Regions from separate parts of the Variovorax sp. efr-133-TYG-130 genome, predicted to be linked through region 3. Evidence: predicted binding sites of a transcription regulator. Region 3 holds the regulator's gene; each other region holds the start of a gene.

Region 1 (4,193 bases), on a different contig from region 3:
CGGTCCAGAGAATCGAGCAGGGTCTGCTGGCTGTCGGCGGCAAAGAGTTTCAGGGTGTGCTGGTTGACCCGCAGCACCTTCAGCAGCGCCATGCATTCGCTCACGCGGCCCGGGTTTTCCGACAGGTACGCCACCAGGTCGGTGACGCCTTCGGCGCGCCAGCCGTCGAGCTTGCGCTTGAGGCCGCTGTAGTCTTCGATCCAGAGGGAGACGGGCGCCAGGTCGAACATGGCGTCGAGTTCGGATGACGGGGCAACGTCGGACGCGGCGGCGGTCAGGGCCATCGATGGGCTTTCGGAAAAGCGGCTGCAGCCATGGCTGACGGGCCGCCGGCAGATCGGGAGCCTGATTATTACCCGGCAGCCCGAGGGCTTTAGCGGCTGTAGAGGCCCACCACGCTCTGTCCGCCCAGCGCATGGCCCTTGAGCGCGGCCAGCAGCGCGTCGCGCCCGAGACCGGCCGGCAGGCTGCCGGGCGCCAGGTCGGTGGCGACCACGGTCAGCACGTAATGGTGCGGCCGGTCGCCCACCGGCGGGCACATGCCGCGATAGGCCGGCGCACCGGCCACGTTCGGGCCCATGGTGAAGTTGAAGTTGGAGCCCGCCTGGCCTTCGCCCGCCTTGAGCTCGCCGCGCTCGGCCGCGATGTTGTAGGCCACCCAGTGCGACACGCCGAGGCCGGCCGCGCCGTCGGGGTCGAACACCAGCACGGCGACCGACCGGGTCTTGGCCGGCAGGTTGCTCCAGGCCACCGGCGGAGAAATGTTCCTGCCGCCGCACTCGCCCGCGCCGGCATGCTCGGCCGGGATCACGCCGTTGTCGGCGAAGGCTGCGGACGCCACTCTCATGCCCGTGGAAGCCTTGCCGCCGGTGCCGGCCGCCATGCCGGTGCAGCCCGCCAGCACGCCGGCGAGGGCCAGCGCCGCGACCGACAGGGCGAGGGGGTGAGGCCGGGTGTTCTTGCGCATAGGGTTCTCCTTGAAGGTTGTGTTCATTCGGCCTGGCCCTGCCAGATGCTGCCGTCGGGCCGCTCGTGAACCGCCACCGGCACGAGGCTGGCGCCCTTGCACGGGCCGCCCACGCACCTGCCGGTGTCGGGCTCGAAGATCGCGCCGTGCCGCGCGCACATCAGGAAGCGGCCCGAGCTTTCGATGATCTGCCCTTCGAAGTCGAGCGGCCCGCCCGCGTGGGGGCACTGGTTGATGTAGGCGTACACGCCGTCTTGCCAGCGCACGGCGAAGGCGGGGGTGCCGTCCAGTGCGGTGAACATGACCGCGATGCGATCGGCGGCAAGCGCGGTGGAAATTGGCGTGGGAGCGGGGGAGGGCGCGGGGGCGGAGGCGGGTGCTGTCAGGTCGTCGGTCATCTGGCAGCGAGGGTAGCCAAGGTTGGAGGGCGGCGCAACGACGCGCCGGTGCAGCCGGCCCGCTTACAAATCGCAGCCTTTGGAACGGCCGATGACTGTATATTCATACAGTAACCAAGAGGTCTCCCGTGGACATCCATCGCAAACTCGCCATCCTGGCCGACGCCGCCAAGTACGACGCCTCCTGCGCATCCAGCGGCTCGCAGCCGCGCGACTCGGTGGGCGGCCGCGGCATCGGCTCCACCGAGGGCGCGGGCATATGCCACAGCTACGCGCCCGACGGCCGCTGCATCTCGCTGCTGAAGGTGCTGCTCACCAACCACTGCCAGTACGACTGCCTGTATTGCGTGAACCGCGCGTCGAGCAACGTGCCGCGCGCGCGCTTCCGCGTCGAAGAGGTGGTGCAGCTCACGCTCGACTTCTACCGGCGCAACTGCATCGAGGGCCTGTTCCTGTCGAGCGGCATCATCAAGTCGCCCGACCACACCATGGAGCAGGTGGTCGAGGTGGCGCGCGTGCTGCGCGAGGAGCACGACTTCCGCGGCTACATCCACCTGAAGACCATCCCCGACGCCAGCGACGAGCTGCTGGCGCGCGCCGGCCGCTATGCCGACCGGCTCAGCATCAACGTCGAGATGCCCACCACCGAGGGCCTGCAGGCGCTGGCGCCCGAGAAGAACGAAAGCGCCATCCGCCGCTCCATGGCGCGGCTGCGCCTGCGCATCGACGACACGCGCGAGGAGGCGCGCCGCGTGGTGCCGATCCGCGCGCTGCCCGGCGCGGCCCCCGCCGCCGCCAAGCCGCCGCCGTTCGCGCCCGCCGGCCAGAGCACGCAGATGATCGTGGGCGCCGACGCCACCGACGACCGCCACATCCTCGCGTCGAGCGCCACGCTGTACGGCGCCTACAAGCTCAAGCGCGTGTACTACTCGGCCTTCAGCCCCATTCCCGATGCCGCCCGCGCGCTGCCGCTGGTGGCGCCGCCGCTGATGCGCGAGCACCGGCTCTACCAGGCCGACTGGCTCATGCGCTTCTACGGCTTCGAGCACCAGGAGATCGTGGCCGCGCCCGACGGCCTGCTGCGGCTGGACGTCGACCCCAAGCTGGCCTGGGCGCTGGCGCACGCCGAGCGTTTCCCCGTCGACCTGAACCACGCCCCGCGCGAGATGCTGCTGCGCGTGCCGGGCCTGGGCGTGAAGGCGGTCGAGCGCCTGCTGCAGGCGCGCCGCGTGCGCCGGGTGCGCGCCGACGATCTGCGCCGGCTGCACGTGCCCTCGCGCAAGGTGCTGCCGTTCGTGGTGGCCGACGGGCACCGGCCGGCGGCGGGCGCCATGGCCGCCGCAGTTCCCGCAGTGCAGCCGGCGCAGGCGGCGCAGGCGGCGCTGTTCTGAGCTGGGCCGGGAGCAAGCCGCCATGCGCGTACGGCTAGGGAATCCGGTCGACCTCGACGCCTTCCGCCGCGAGGCGCGCCGGTTGCTGGCGAATGGCGTGCCGCCGGACCACGTCGAATGGAGCGACGGCACGCAGGGCGAAGGCGGTTCCGACCTGTTCGCGGATGCGCCCGCCGGCGGCCTGTTCGAACCTGCGCCATCGCCGCCGCCCGCCGGCGCCGCGCGCCAGCCGGTGCCCGCGTCGTTCATCGCGCTGTGCGCCGACGTGATCCTGCATCGCGACGCGGGCCGCCTGGCGCTCCTGTACCGGCTGCTCTGGCGCCTGGTGCACGAACCGGCCCTGCGCCACGACCCGCTCGACCCCGACATGCTGCAGGCCCGGCAGATGGCCAAGGCCGTGCACCGCGACATCCACAAGATGCGCGCCTTCGTGCGCTTCACGCGCGTGGAAGGCGAGCAGGGCGAGCGCCACGTGGCATGGTTCGAGCCCGACCACCGCATCGTGGAAGCCAACGCGCCCTTCTTCGCGCGCCGCTTCGCGCAGATGAACTGGGCCATCCTCACGCCCGAGCGCTGCGTGGCGTGGGACGGGCAGGCGCTCACTTTCCGCGAAGGCGCCGACCGGCGCGAGAAGCCGCCGCCCGATGCCGGCGAGCAGCTCTGGCTGGTCTATTACGAGAACATCTTCAACCCCGCGCGCCTGAAGCTCGCGATGATGCGCCGCGAGATGCCGGCCCGCTACTGGCACAACCTGCCCGAGGCCGCGCTGATCCAGCCGCTGGCAGAAGCGGCGCAGGCGCGCAGCCAGTCGATGATCGATGCGCCGGCCACGCCCGCGCGCCGCATCCGCGCCCCGGTGCCGCTGCACCCGCTGCCGGCCGACCGCGCGGCGCCCGCCAGCCTCGACGAACTGCGCGCGGCCACGCATGCATGCCGCGACTGTCCCATCGGCGCGCTCGCCACGCAGGCCGTGTGCGGCGAAGGGCCCGTGGGCGCGCAGCGCATGCTGGTCGGCGAGCAGCCCGGAGACCAGGAAGACCTGGCCGGGCGGCCCTTCGTCGGGCCTGCCGGCCAGCTGCTCGACCGCGCGATGGCGCAACTGGGCCGGCCGCGCGACACGGTGTACCTGGCCAATGCCGTGAAGCATTTCAAGTACGAGCTGCGCGGCAAGCGCCGCATCCACAAGACGGCGGGCCAGCGGGAGGCCGAAGCCTGCGCGCACTGGCTCGACAGCGAAATCGCGCTGGTGCGTCCGCAGGCGCTCGTGGCGCTGGGCGCGACCGCCGCGCGCGCCCTGCTCGGCCGGCCGGTGGCGGTGCAGGCCGAGCGCGGCGCGTGGCTGCACGAGCGCGCCGATGGCCGGCCCGTGTTCGTCACGCTGCATCCGTCCGCGCTGCTGCGCCTGCCCGACGCCGAGCGCGCCACCGCCTACGACCG
Region 2 (4,193 bases), on a different contig from region 3:
GCGCCGATTCTACTTACTCCGGCGCCGCCGGAAACACGCCCCCCGGCCCCCTCAGTTTCCCTTAAGGGCGTGGCGGGGCGGCTGGCCGGGGGCGTTTCCGGCCTCCCGCACGGCGGCGATGCGCTGGACGAAGCGGGCCGGCTCGGGCTCGAAACCGTCTTCGTAGGCCACCACGCGCAGGCCGGTGCAGGCGGCGAGCAGCTCGCCCGGCTGCAGCAGGAAGTCGGGCCGCGAGGGCTTGCCCACGGTCTCGTTGCCCGCCGCGAAGGTCTCGTAGAGCAGCACGCCGCCAGGCGCCACGGCGGCCACGATGTCGGCCATGCGCGGCCGCCAGAGGTAGTGCGTGACGACCACGCCGCCGAAGGCCTGGCCGGCGAACGGCCACGGGCCCGATTCGATGTCGGCCTCGACAACGCCGCCGAAGGCGCCGGCCGCCGCCACGGCTTCGGGCGAGCGGTCGACGCCCGTCACGGCGTGGCCGCGCCCGGCGAACCAGCGCATGTGCCGCCCGGATCCGCAGGCCACGTCGAGCACGCTGGCGCGGGGCGCGAGCAGGTGCGACCAGCGGACGATCCATTCGGAAGGCGCGCCCGAGCCGTGTGCGGTGGCTGCATCTTTCATGGCGGATCAAGAAATGGGGTCAGAAGCAGGACCAGATCTGGTCCACCAGCGTCACCAGGAACTCCGGATGCACGTACATGGCGAACACGCCGCCCAGCACCGCCAGCGCGGCGGCGAGCCAGCCGGCGTGCACGATGTGGTGGCGCATCCGTGGTGTCATGGCGCTCTTTATACGCAATCAGCCCGCCGCGCCCAACGGCCGGGGCGCCCGGGCGATGGCGCTTTCCTTCACCGGCAGGTTGATCAGCGCCGCGAACACGCCCAGCGCAATGGCGATGTACCAGACGATGTCGTAGCTGCCCGTGGTGTCGTACAGGTAGCCGCCCAGCCATACGCCCAGGAAAGAGCCGACCTGGTGGCTCAGGAACACGAAGCCGCTGAGCATCGACAGGTGCGCCACCCCGAAGATGCCCGCCACGATGGCGTTGGTCGCGGGCACGGTGGAAAGCCACAGGAAGCCCATGGCCGCCGAAAACACATACACGCTCATCGGCGAAATGGGCGCCAGCAGGAACAGCGCGATCGACACCGCCCGCGCGAAATAGATCGCCGCCAGGATCTTGCGCTTGGCCAGCGTCTGACCCAGCAGCCCGACCGTGTAGGTGCCGAACACGTTGAACAGCCCGATCAGCGCCAGCGCATAGCCGGCCACGTCGGCCGGCAGGCTCTTGTCGCGCAGGTAGGTCGGCATGTGGATGCCGATGAACGCCAGCTGGAAGCCGCAGACGAAATACCCCGCCATCAGCAGCCCGAAGCTGGGGTAGCGGAAGGCTTCGCCCACGGCCTGCAGCACCGACTGGTCGCGGTGGCCGGCCAGGGCTTCGGTCCTGGGCTCGCGCAGGCCGAAGGCCAGGGGGACGATGACCAGAACCAGCACCGCCACCACGGCCAGCGCCGTCTGCCAGCCCAGGTGGCCGATCAGCCAGCCTTCGACGGGCGCCATCAGGAACTGCCCGAACGAGCCGGCTGCCGCCGCCACGCCCATGGCCCAGGAGCGCCGCTCGGCCGGGATCTGCCGGCCGATCACGCCGTAGATCACCGCGTAGGTCGAGCCCGCCTGCGCGGCGCCGATCAGCACGCCGGCGCTCAGCGTGAACAGCAGCGGCGTCGGCGAATGCGCCATGCCGAACAGCCCCAGTGCATAGAACACCGAGCCGCCGATCAGCACCCGGAACGCGCCGAAGCGGTCGGCCAGCATGCCCGCGAACACGCCGAAGATGCCCCACGACAGGTTCTGCACGGCAAGCGCGAACGAGAAGGTCTGTCGGCTCCAGTCCTGCGCCTGCGTGATGGGCTGCAGCCACAGGCCGAAGCCGTGGCGGATGCCCATGGAGAGCGTGACGATCATCGCCCCGCAGAAGAGGACTTGCTTGATCGAAAGAGTGCGGGCTGGCGTTTGCATGATGGCGTCGAATGTAGCGACATGGCTGCTTCGGCAGGCGGCCCGGCGGCCAAAGCCATTGATGATTTATCGGCGCAGTTTCAATGCGCGCCGGGCATCAAAGCGCCTCCTGTATGGGTATCCAGTTGTTTGGCGGCGACTGACTACAATCCGCCCCCATGGCGACTCCCCCCAAGACTCCCCCCAATTCTTCGTCCGCGTCCTCCGGCTACTCGGAAGGCTCCATCCGCGTGCTCAAGGGCCTGGAGCCCGTCAAGCAGCGCCCGGGCATGTACACCCGCACCGACAACCCGCTGCACATCATTCAGGAAGTGATCGACAACGCCGCCGACGAGGCGCTCGCGGGCTACGGCAAGAAGATCAAGGTCACGCTGCATGCCGACGGCTCGGTGAGCATCGAGGACGACGGCCGCGGCATTCCCTTCGGCCTGCACCCCGAGGAAAAAGCGCCCGTGGTCGAGCTGGTCTACACCCGGCTGCATGCCGGCGGCAAGTTCGACAAGGGCTCGGGCGGCGCCTACAGCTTCTCGGGCGGCCTGCACGGCGTGGGCGTGTCGGTGACCAACGCGCTGTCGAAGCGGCTCGAGGTGTCGACCCACCGCGAGGGCTCGGTGGCGAAGCTGGCCTTCAGCGGCGGCGACGTGATCGAGCAACTCGAGGTGCGCAGGCTCGAGGCCGGTGAGCGCAAGCAGGGCACCACGGTGCGCGCCTGGCCCGACGCCAAGTACTTCGAGACCTCCGCGCTGCCCATGGGCGAACTCACGCACCTGCTGCGCAGCAAGGCCGTGCTGATGCCCGGCGTGAGCGTCACGCTCACGAACGAAAAGACCAAGGAAAGCCAGCAGTGGCTCTACAAGGGCGGCCTGAGCGACTACCTGATGCAGACGCTCAACGGCGACCCCGTCATTCCGCTGTTCGAAGGCGGCGGCCATGCCGACAAGAACGCCGACAACTTCGCCGAAGGCGAGGGCGCCGACTGGTGCGTGGCCTTCACCGAAGACGGCCAGCCGGTGCGCGAGAGCTACGTCAACCTGATTCCCACCAGCGCTGGCGGCACGCATGAAAGCGGCCTGCGCGACGGCCTGTTCACCGCTGTGAAGGGCTTCATCGAGCTGCACTCGCTGCTGCCCAAGGGCGTGAAGCTGCTGCCAGAAGACGTGTTCGCGCGTGCTTCCTACGTGCTCAGCGCCAAGGTGCTCGACCCGCAGTTCCAGGGCCAGATCAAGGAGCGACTGAACTCGCGCGACGCGGTGCGCCTGGTGTCGAGCTTCGTGCGGCCCGCGCTCGAACTGTGGCTCAACCAGCACGTCGACTACGGCAAGAAGCTGGCCGAGCTGGCCATCAAGGCCGCGCAGACGCGCCAGCGCGCCGGCCAGAAGGTCGAGAAGCGCAAGGGCTCCGGCGTGGCCGTGCTGCCCGGCAAGCTGACCGACTGCGAGAGCAAGGACATCAGCCACAACGAGGTCTTCCTGGTCGAGGGCGACTCCGCCGGCGGCAGCGCCAAGATGGGCCGCGACAAGGAAAGCCAGGCCATCCTGCCGCTGCGCGGCAAGGTGCTCAACACCTGGGAAGTGGAGCGCGACCGCCTCTTCGCCAACACCGAAATCCACGACATCTCGGTGGCCGTTGGCGTCGACCCCCACGGCCCCAACGACACGCCCGACATGAGCGGCCTGCGCTACGGAAAGATCTGCATCCTGAGCGATGCCGACGTGGACGGCTCGCACATCCAGGTGCTGCTGCTCACGCTGTTCTTCCGCCACTTCCCCAAGCTCATCGAAGCCGGCCACGTGTATGTCGCAAAGCCGCCATTGTTCCGGGTGGATGCCCCCGCGCGCGGCAAGAAGCCGGCCTCCAAGGTCTACGCGCTGGACGAGGGCGAGCTGACCGCCACCCTCGACAAACTGCGCAAGGACGGCGTGCGCGAAGGCGCCTGGAGCATCAGCCGCTTCAAGGGCCTGGGTGAAATGAGCGCGGAACAATTGTGGGAAACCACGCTCAATCCAGATACCCGCCGCCTGATGCAGGTCCAATTGGGCCGTTTCGACTTCACGTCCACCCAGGGCGAGATCACCAAGCTGATGGGCAAGGGCGAAGCGGCGGCGCGGCGCGAACTCATGGAGCTGCGCGCCGACGACGTCGATATCGACGTCTGATTCCGACCGGAATA
Region 3 (4,193 bases):
TGGCCGAGGCCTGCGAGCAGCTCGGCCTCGACGGCGACGACATCGTCGTGAACGTGCAGGGCGACGAGCCGCTGATCGACCCGGCGCTGATCGATGCCGTCGCCTCCACGCTGGCCACCCATGCGGAGGCCGCGATGAGCACCGCGGCCCACGAGATCGATTCGCCGGCCGACTTCATGAATCCGAACGTGGTGAAGGCCGTGCTCGATGCACAGGGCAACGCCATGTACTTCAGCCGTGCGCCCATCCCCTGGTGGCGCGACGGCTCCGCCAACGGCGCCGCGCCCACGGTGCTGCCCACGCCAGCCCCCCTGCGCCACATCGGCATCTACGGCTACCGCGCAGGCTTCGTGCGCAAGTTTCCGTCGCTGCCGCCTTCGCCCGTCGAGGCGACCGAGGCGCTCGAGCAGTTGCGGGCGCTGTGGCACGGACACCGCATCGCCGTCCACGTGAGCCACGTGGCGCCCGGCCCGGGCATCGACACGCACGAAGACCTGGCGCGCGTGCGCGCGGTCTTCGCCGCCGGCCCGACGGCCTGAGGGGCTCGACGTGCCTGTCGGGGCAGCGACAAATCCCGGGGAGCACGCGTGCTATCCTCGAAGCAACTCCGCCCTGCCCAAAGCCCCTGAAGCCGACGCCTGGCGCGACACAAAATCTAAGAACCGTCCGAGGACACCATGAGACTAATTTTGCTGGGCGCGCCCGGGGCGGGCAAAGGCACGCAAGCGGCCTTCATTTGCCAGAAGTACAGCATCCCCCAAATCTCGACCGGCGACATGCTGCGCGCCGCCGTCAAGGCCGGCACGCCGCTCGGGCTGCAGGCCAAGGCCGTCATGGATGCGGGTGCACTGGTCAGCGACGACCTGATCATCAATCTCGTGAAGGAACGCATCGCCCAGGCCGATTGCGCCAGCGGCTTCCTGTTCGACGGCTTCCCCCGCACCATTCCGCAAGCCGACGCCATGAAGGCGGCGGGCGTCAAGCTCGACTACGTGCTCGAGATCGACGTGCCCTTCGGCGACATCATCGAGCGCATGAGCGGCCGCCGCTCGCACCCGGCTTCGGGCCGCACCTACCACGTCAAGTTCAACCCGCCGAAGGTGGAAGGCAAGGACGACGTCACCGGCGAAGACCTGATCCAGCGCGAGGACGACAAGGAAGAAACCGTGCGCAAGCGGCTCGACGTGTACAGCCAGCAGACGCGTCCGCTGGTCGACTACTACTCGGCCTGGGCCAAGACCGACCCGGCCGCCGCGCCGAAGTACCGCGCCATCAAGGGCGTGGGCACGGTCGATGAAATCACCCAGCGCGCACTCGCAGCGCTGAGCAGCTGATTGCCGGCCGCCCTCCGTCAGGGCGGCCACCACCTCACCCGAGCAACTCGAGCATCAGCGCGATGCGCGCCTTCACCGGCGTGAGCGTGCCCGCTTCCCGCAGGCGGTCATCGGCTTTCGGCAGGATGCGGCCGTTCATGCAGCGCGTCGCGCGAACCACCGCCACGCCCGCCTCCTGCGCCTTCAGCGCAGCCGCTTCGAGCGCTTGATGCAGCGTGCCGTTGCCGGTGGCGGCCAGCACCAGTCCACGGACCGGTTCGGCGTTGCCGGGCTGCAGCAGCGCCTCGACGACCGCACCGCTCGCGCCGGCATGGCTCATGACGATCTCCACGCGAGGCCAATGGACCGCGGCCGCCTCGAAGATCTTCGAAGCCGGCAGCGCCCCGCCCTCGGGCCACGCCCTCACGCGGCGCACTTCACCTTCTTCAACATAGCCAACCACGCCTGCATCGCCTGATGCGAAGGCATCGAGCCTGTAGGTGTGCACTTTCTGGACGTCGGCGCCACTGTGCATCGCGCCGGCGCACACCACGGTCACCCCCTTCGCACCCGCTGCCAGAACCACGCCGATGGCATCGCGCACGTTCTGCGGACCATCGGGCGACAGTGCGCTCGCCGGGCGCATGGCACAGGTCAGCACCACAGGCTTCACGCACGCCAGTACCGAATGCAGGAAGAAGGCCGTCTCCTCCAGCGTGTCGGTGCCGTGCGTGATCACCACGCCCGCCACGTCGGGCTCGGCCAGCCAGTGCGCGCAGCGCTGCGCGAGCTTTTGCCAGGTCTCGAGGGACATGTCCTTGCTGTCCAGTTGCGCGACCTGCTCCGCCACCAGCGTCACGCCCCGGGGCGCCTCGATCCCGCCCAGAAGGTCCGCTACGCCTACCTGCCCGGCCGTGTAGCCGATGTTGTCGCCGCTGCTGGCGGCCTTGCCGGCAATGGTGCCGCCGGTGCCCAGCACGACCACGCGGCGCAGTTCAGGCGAGGGGAAATCAGGCATGTCTTGTCAACTTTTTAAAACTGGTTAAAAATACAGGTACTGGATATCTAGCCAGTGCCGCAAGGAACCACATATGCAGTTCGCCGTGAAGCTTACAGCCCGCCAGCAGCAGATCCTGGACTTGATCCAGAGCGCCATCGCCCGAACCGGCGCGCCACCCACGCGCGCCGAAATCGCCAATGAACTCGGGTTCAAGTCGGCCAACGCGGCCGAAGAGCACCTGCAGGCATTGGCCCGCAAGGGTGTCATCGAACTCGTCAGCGGCACCTCGCGAGGCATCCGCCTCAAGGGCGACGCCCTGCGCTCGCTGAACGAAACGCGTCACCGCGAGGGCGGCCAGTTCTCGCTCACGCTGCCCGGCATGGCGCAACTGGCGCTGCCGCTCATCGGCCGCGTCGCCGCGGGCTCGCCCATCCTGGCGCAAGAGCACGTCGACCAGACCTACTACGTCGAGAACACACTGTTCCAGCGCCAGCCCGACTACCTGCTCAAGGTACGCGGCATGTCCATGCGCGACGCCGGCATCATGGACGGCGACCTGCTCGCCGTGCAGGCCACCAAGGAAGCGCGCAACGGCCAGATCGTGGTGGCGCGCCTGGGCGACGAGGTCACCGTCAAGCGCCTGAAGCGCAACAAGCAGGTCATCGAGCTGCACGCCGAGAACCCCGACTACCCGACCATCATCGTCCAGCCCGGCGAGCCCTTCGAGATCGAAGGCCTCGCCGTGGGCCTCATCCGCAACACCATGCTGATGTAGGCCTGCTGGCAGCAGCACTCACCCGGCCGCGACAGGTGGCGGGCGTATGGCGCGAAGTCGCCATCACCCTGTCGCGGCCGATTCAAGAAATCCTGCCTGTGTTCAACCTCATACTTTTTTGGAGTTCACATGGGAATCGCCCTCCTCGCCATCGCTGATTTCTGGATGCCGCTGCAATCGCTCGCCAACCGTTTGATTCCGGCACGCCGCCCCCATCCCCACACCCCGCTCGACCACAGCGAGAGTTCCGCCGGCCTGCGCTATGTCGCGGTGCGTCCGTCTTGCGGCGCGACGCCACCGGCGGCCGCAGCCACCGCGCCGGCGCGCCCGTTGCGCGTGGTGCGTGTGGTCGACGGAAAGGGCCAGCAGCGCAGCAACCGTGTCGTGATCTCCGGCCGCATGGACGACGTGTGCGCGGAGCTCGACCGTCTGGCGGCCCTCGAAGCGGCCGAAGCCATGGTCACCGCGCCCCGCTCCACACGCCTGCACTGAGGCGCGGCCCCCCTGGGAGAGCCCGTCGGCAGTGGGTATCCAAACGTTCGGGGGTGCGACATCCCAATGCTGCGAGGCACAATGGCACGCCATGAATATTGTGATCCTCGACGACTATCAGGACGCCGTGCGCAAATTGCGCTGCGCCGCCAAGCTGGACGCGTACGCAGCCAAGGTCTACACCAACACGGTCAAGGGCATCGGGCAACTCTCGGTTCGCCTCAAGGACGCCGACGTGATCGTGCTGATTCGCGAGCGCACACAGATCTCCCGGCAGCTCATCGAGAAGCTGCCCAAGCTCAAGCTCATTTCGCAAACGGGTCGCGTCGCGGGCCACATCGACGTGGCGGCCTGCACCGAGCGCGGTATCGCCGTGGCGGAAGGCTCCGGCTCCCCCCAGGCACCTGCCGAGCTCACCTGGGCGCTCATCATGGCCGCCATGCGCCGGCTGCCGCAATACATCAGCAACCTCAAGCACGGGGCGTGGCAGCAATCGGGCCTCAAGTCGGCCTCGATGCCGCCCAACTTCGGGCTGGGCTCGGTGCTCAAGGGCAAGACGCTCTGCATCTGGGGCTACGGCCGCATCGGCCAGCTGGTCGCGCGCTACGGGCAG
Region 4 (4,193 bases), on a different contig from region 3:
AGGCCGGTGCGGGTGTAGTCGGCCTCCACGTGGGCCATGCGGTCGGCCACGCCTGCCGCCGCATCGAGCCTGGCGGCGATGCTGTTCTGCACGGCCACGTTGGTCACGGTCACTGCGTAAAGCGACGGGTTGTCGCCCACCAGCGTGCGCGCGGTGGCGCCGGCGCCGCAGCCCATGTCGATCACGCAGCGGCGGGGCGCGGCGCCGGGTTGCGCATCGGCAAGCCGCAGCGCGCGGCCGACCACGCGGTTCATCTCGACCAGCATGCCTTCGCGCCGAAACGGGTTCAGCCCGGCGCGCCAGAAGCCGAAGTGCATGTTGTAGCTGGGGCTCCAGGCGCTGTAGTCGAACGCGACTTCGGTGAAGTAGACCTGGGTGTCTTCAGCAGTGATGGAGGTGCCGGCAGGTGCCTGTGCGGGCGCTTCGAGCGGCAGGCGCAAGTCGGGCTGGAAAACTGTGGGCATGGCTGTTCCCTCGGGTGGTGTTTTTTCTTCAGAGGCGGCAGTTGCCGTCGTTGCAGGTAGGCGCGACGCGTCCCGCCAGCCGTGTCGCCAGCCAGCGCGGAATGCGGTAGCGGTTGCGCGCCAGCAGGGCATAGGCGCGGTCGGCCAGCGGCGCGACCAGCGGCAGGTCGAGCAGGCCGCCGCCGCTGGGCAGGCCCACCGCCGCGCGGCTCGCGCGGATGGCCGCCACGCCGACCAGCACCCGGCCCGTGGCGTCCACCGCGTGGATCCCGGCCATGAGCGCGTCGCGCGGCGCCGGCCCGTCGCTGAACGATGCCGGCGAGCAATCGACGAAGCGCAGCCGGCCCGCGGTGTCGCGCGCCCCCAGGTTGCCCATTTGGGCCGAGCAGATGGCGCAGCTGGCGTCGAAGTACAGGGTCAGCGGATAGGCGGGGAGGGCGTCGCGGCTCATGGCATCCTTTGTTCTCGATATTTCTGTCAAAACAGAAATTGAAGGGCAAAAAAAGAGAAGGTTCAGATCATCGGCAGGCTGGCGTGGTGTGCGTCGGAGTCTTCGTCCTTGCCGCCCTTGTCGCCGCGCACGAACTTCTGCACGTTGGCGCCCAGCGTCAGCACCTTGTCGAGCGTGCCCGGCGACAGCCGCAGCATTTCGTCGGCCCAGGTGGCGAGCTTGTTCATGAGGTCCATGGTGGAGCGGATGCGGTCCTGCGCATCGGGCGGTTCCTTCTGGAAATCGGGGCTCGAGACCAGTTCGCGCAGCACGCGGATGGTCGGGTCGAACTCGCGTTCCTTGCGCTCGCGCACCACGGTGCGGAACAGCTCCCACACGTCGACGCTGGTCTCGAAATAGTCGCGCCGGTCGCCCAGCGTGTGGGTGACGCGCACGAGGTTCCAGGCCTGCAGTTCCTTCAGGCTGTTGCTGACGTTGGAGCGCGCGACGCCCAGGGTTTCGGACAACTCCTCGGCATGCATCGGCTTGCCGTGGGCGAAGAGCAGCGCGTGGATTTGCGAGACGGTGCGGTTGACGCCCCACATGGACCCCATTTCGCCCCAGTGGAGGACGAACTTGCGTTGAATTTCTGTGAGTTCCATGGCTTGGAGTTTAGGATTTGCGAAATTTCTGTCAAGAGAGAAATGTAAAAAGCGGGCAGTCGCAAGGAAACGGTGAAATACTGTACAAATACACAGTAACGAGATTCGCCATGCCCGCAGCCCACATCCCCATCCACGCCATCAAGGGCCGCGGCGCGGCCACGCAGCTCGCGCATCGTTTCTCCAAGGACGAGCGCAATGCCTTCGACGACGGCTGGGGCACGCTCGAAGACGGCGTGGCCGAGGCGCAGGAGCTGCAGCCCATCGCCACCGAGGTGCGCTTCGAAGACGTCAAGTCGGCGCTCAACGAGAACGACTCGCCCGACATCTACTTCGACCGCTCGCTCAACCCCTACCGCGGCTGCGAGCACGGATGCATCTATTGCTTCGCCCGGCCCACACACAGCTACCTCAACCTGTCGCCCGGCCTCGACTTCGAGACCAAGCTGATCGCCAAGCGAAACATCGCCGACATGCTGCGTACGGAACTCGGGCGCAAGAGCTACCGGCCCAGCTACATCGCCATCGGCACCGCCACCGACTGCTACCAGCCCATCGAGCGCGACTTGAGGCTCACCCGCTCGGTCATCGAACTGCTGCAGGAAGCGCGGCATCCGTTCGCGCTGGTCACCAAGTCGAGCGCCATCGAGCGCGACCTCGACGTGATCGCGCCCATGGCGGCCGACCGTCTTGCGGCCGTGTACGTGACCGTGACCACGCTCGACGGCGAACTCGCCCGCAAGCTGGAGCCGCGCGCCGCGGCGCCGCACCGCCGGCTGCGCACCATCCGCACGCTGACCGAGGCGGGCGTGCCGGTCGGCGTGAGCGTGGCGCCGCAGATTCCCTTCGTGACCGAAGACATGGAACAGGTGCTCGAGGCCGCATGGGAAGCCGGCGCGCGCAGCGCCTTCTACACGGTGGTGAGGCTGCCGTGGGAGGTGGCGCCGCTCTTCAAGGAATGGCTGGCGCTGCACTATCCGCAGCGCGCCGATCGCATCATGGCGCGCATCCACGAGATGCGCGGCGGCAAGGACTACGACGCCGACTTCGCCACGCGCATGAAGGGCTCGGGCCTGTGGGCCGACCTGATCCACCAGCGCTTCGAGAAGGCGACCAACCGACTGGGCTACAACCGCGAGCGCATTCCGCTGGACATCACGGCGTTCAGGCCGCCTGGCGCAGCGGGGCAGGGCAGCCTGTTCTGAACGGCGGCGTGGCCGCTTCGCGAATCTTCTACACGTAGCCCAGCGGCAGCGCCGTGGTCTGCTTCAGTTCCTGCATGGCGAAGCTGGAGCTGACGTCGTGCAGGTTCGTGCCCGAGATCAGTCGCTTGTAGACGGCGTCGTAGGCGGCGATGTCCGGCACCACCACGCGCAGCAGGTAGTCCACGTCGCCGCTCATCCGATAGAACTCGACCACTTCCGGAATGGCATGGACCGTGGCCGTGAAGCGGTCGAACCACTCCTGCGAGTGCGTGCTGGTCCGCACCGACACGAAGACCGTCACCGCCACGTTGACCTTGCGCGGGTCGAGCAGGGCCACCGAGCGCGTGATGACGCCCGCCTCCTTGAGCCGCTGGATGCGCCTCCAGCATGGCGTGGCGGACAGGCCCACCTGCTCGGCGATCTGCGCAACCTGCAGCTCGGCGTCTTGCTGCAGGAGATCAAGAATCTTGATATCTATGGAATCCAGTTTCATCAAATATCCTTGATTGAGCATGGGATTCCAATCTTATCGGTATCGGCAGCATAAAACGCAAGCTGCTGCTCCGCCCCGGGCGGCAGACTCTTCCGGGTGCGCGGCGTGGTCGCCCGCCACGCCCGCAAACGCCTGCATCTCTTCTCCCGGAATCACCTGAATGGACATCTACCTCGACGCCAACGCCACCACGCCCGTTCTGCCTCGCGCCCGGGCCGCGGCACTCGCAGCCATGGCCGACGACTTCGGCAACCCCAGCAGCGTCCACAGCACCGGGCTGAAGGCGCGCGCGCTGATGGATTCGGTGCGCTCCCGCGCGCGGCGGCTGCTCGGTGCGCCCACGGGCGACCTGCTGTTTCTCAGTGGCGCCACCGAAGGCATCCAGACGGCGGTGCTGTCGGCGCTGAGCGCGCTGCGCGGCCGCGAGGACGTGGACTGCGTGCTGTACGGCGCGACGGAGCACAAGGCGGTGCCGGAAGCGATCAGCCACTGGAACAAACTGCTGGGCCTGAACCTGCGCGTGCTGCCCATCCCGGTCGGCCGAGACGGCCGCCATGACCTGCATTGGCTGCGCGCGCATGCCGCACGTGCCGGTCTGGTCTGCACCATGGCCGCCAACAACGAGACCGGCGTCGTCAGCGACCTGGAAGGCATCGCCCAGGCGCTCGACGGGAGCCCGGCGCTGTGGATGGTGGACAGCGTGCAGGCGCTGGGCAAGCTCGAGCTCCGGCTCGAAGCCCTCCGCATCGACTACGCGCCGTTCTCGGGGCACAAGCTCTATGCCCCCAAGGGCATCGGCCTGCTGTACGTGCGCGCCGGCGCGCCGTTCACGCCGCTGATGGCGGGCGGCGGCCAGGAGGGCGCATTGCGCTCGGGGACCGAGAACATGTCCGGCATCGCCGCGCTCGGCACCGTGCTGGAAGCGCTGGAAGACGGCCA

What was found. Region 3 encodes LexA, which represses DNA repair genes until DNA is damaged. Its sites were predicted from a motif close to ACTGTATNNNNATACAGT; they were not measured.
Region 1: the regulator LexA is predicted to act here: its motif matches at 1,460-1,477, upstream of QRN67_RS21880 (putative DNA modification/repair radical SAM protein).
Region 2: the regulator LexA is predicted to act here: its motif matches at 2,132-2,149, upstream of QRN67_RS00170 (DNA topoisomerase IV subunit B).
Region 4: the regulator LexA is predicted to act here: its motif matches at 1,636-1,653, upstream of QRN67_RS27355 (PA0069 family radical SAM protein).

The regions. Positions count from the first base shown of each region.
Region 1 covers NZ_JARVTD010000027.1:177,583-181,775, forward strand. Annotated here, with positions in the region: gene QRN67_RS21865 (sensor domain-containing diguanylate cyclase) at 1-284, opposite strand, end outside; gene QRN67_RS21870 (YbhB/YbcL family Raf kinase inhibitor-like protein) at 374-967, opposite strand; gene QRN67_RS21875 (Rieske (2Fe-2S) protein) at 991-1,365, opposite strand; gene QRN67_RS21880 (putative DNA modification/repair radical SAM protein) at 1,494-2,756, shown strand; gene QRN67_RS21885 (UdgX family uracil-DNA binding protein) at 2,779-4,193, shown strand, end outside.
Region 2 covers NZ_JARVTD010000001.1:25,331-29,523, forward strand. Annotated here, with positions in the region: gene QRN67_RS00155 (class I SAM-dependent methyltransferase) at 52-621, opposite strand; gene QRN67_RS00160 (hypothetical protein) at 641-781, opposite strand; gene QRN67_RS00165 (MFS transporter) at 800-2,023, opposite strand; gene QRN67_RS00170 (DNA topoisomerase IV subunit B) at 2,182-4,179, shown strand.
Region 3 covers NZ_JARVTD010000030.1:4,266-8,458, forward strand. Annotated here, with positions in the region: gene kdsB (3-deoxy-manno-octulosonate cytidylyltransferase) at 1-539, shown strand, start outside; gene adk (adenylate kinase) at 678-1,334, shown strand; gene QRN67_RS25275 (asparaginase) at 1,369-2,331, opposite strand; gene lexA (transcriptional repressor LexA) at 2,405-3,088, shown strand; gene QRN67_RS25285 (hypothetical protein) at 3,218-3,580, shown strand; gene QRN67_RS25290 (D-2-hydroxyacid dehydrogenase family protein) at 3,672-4,193, shown strand, end outside.
Region 4 covers NZ_JARVTD010000033.1:26,519-30,711, forward strand. Annotated here, with positions in the region: gene QRN67_RS27340 (SAM-dependent methyltransferase) at 1-464, opposite strand, end outside; gene QRN67_RS27345 (thiol-disulfide oxidoreductase DCC family protein) at 493-915, opposite strand; gene QRN67_RS27350 (GbsR/MarR family transcriptional regulator) at 978-1,556, opposite strand; gene QRN67_RS27355 (PA0069 family radical SAM protein) at 1,667-2,761, shown strand; gene QRN67_RS27360 (Lrp/AsnC family transcriptional regulator) at 2,790-3,254, opposite strand; gene QRN67_RS27365 (aminotransferase class V-fold PLP-dependent enzyme) at 3,415-4,193, shown strand, end outside.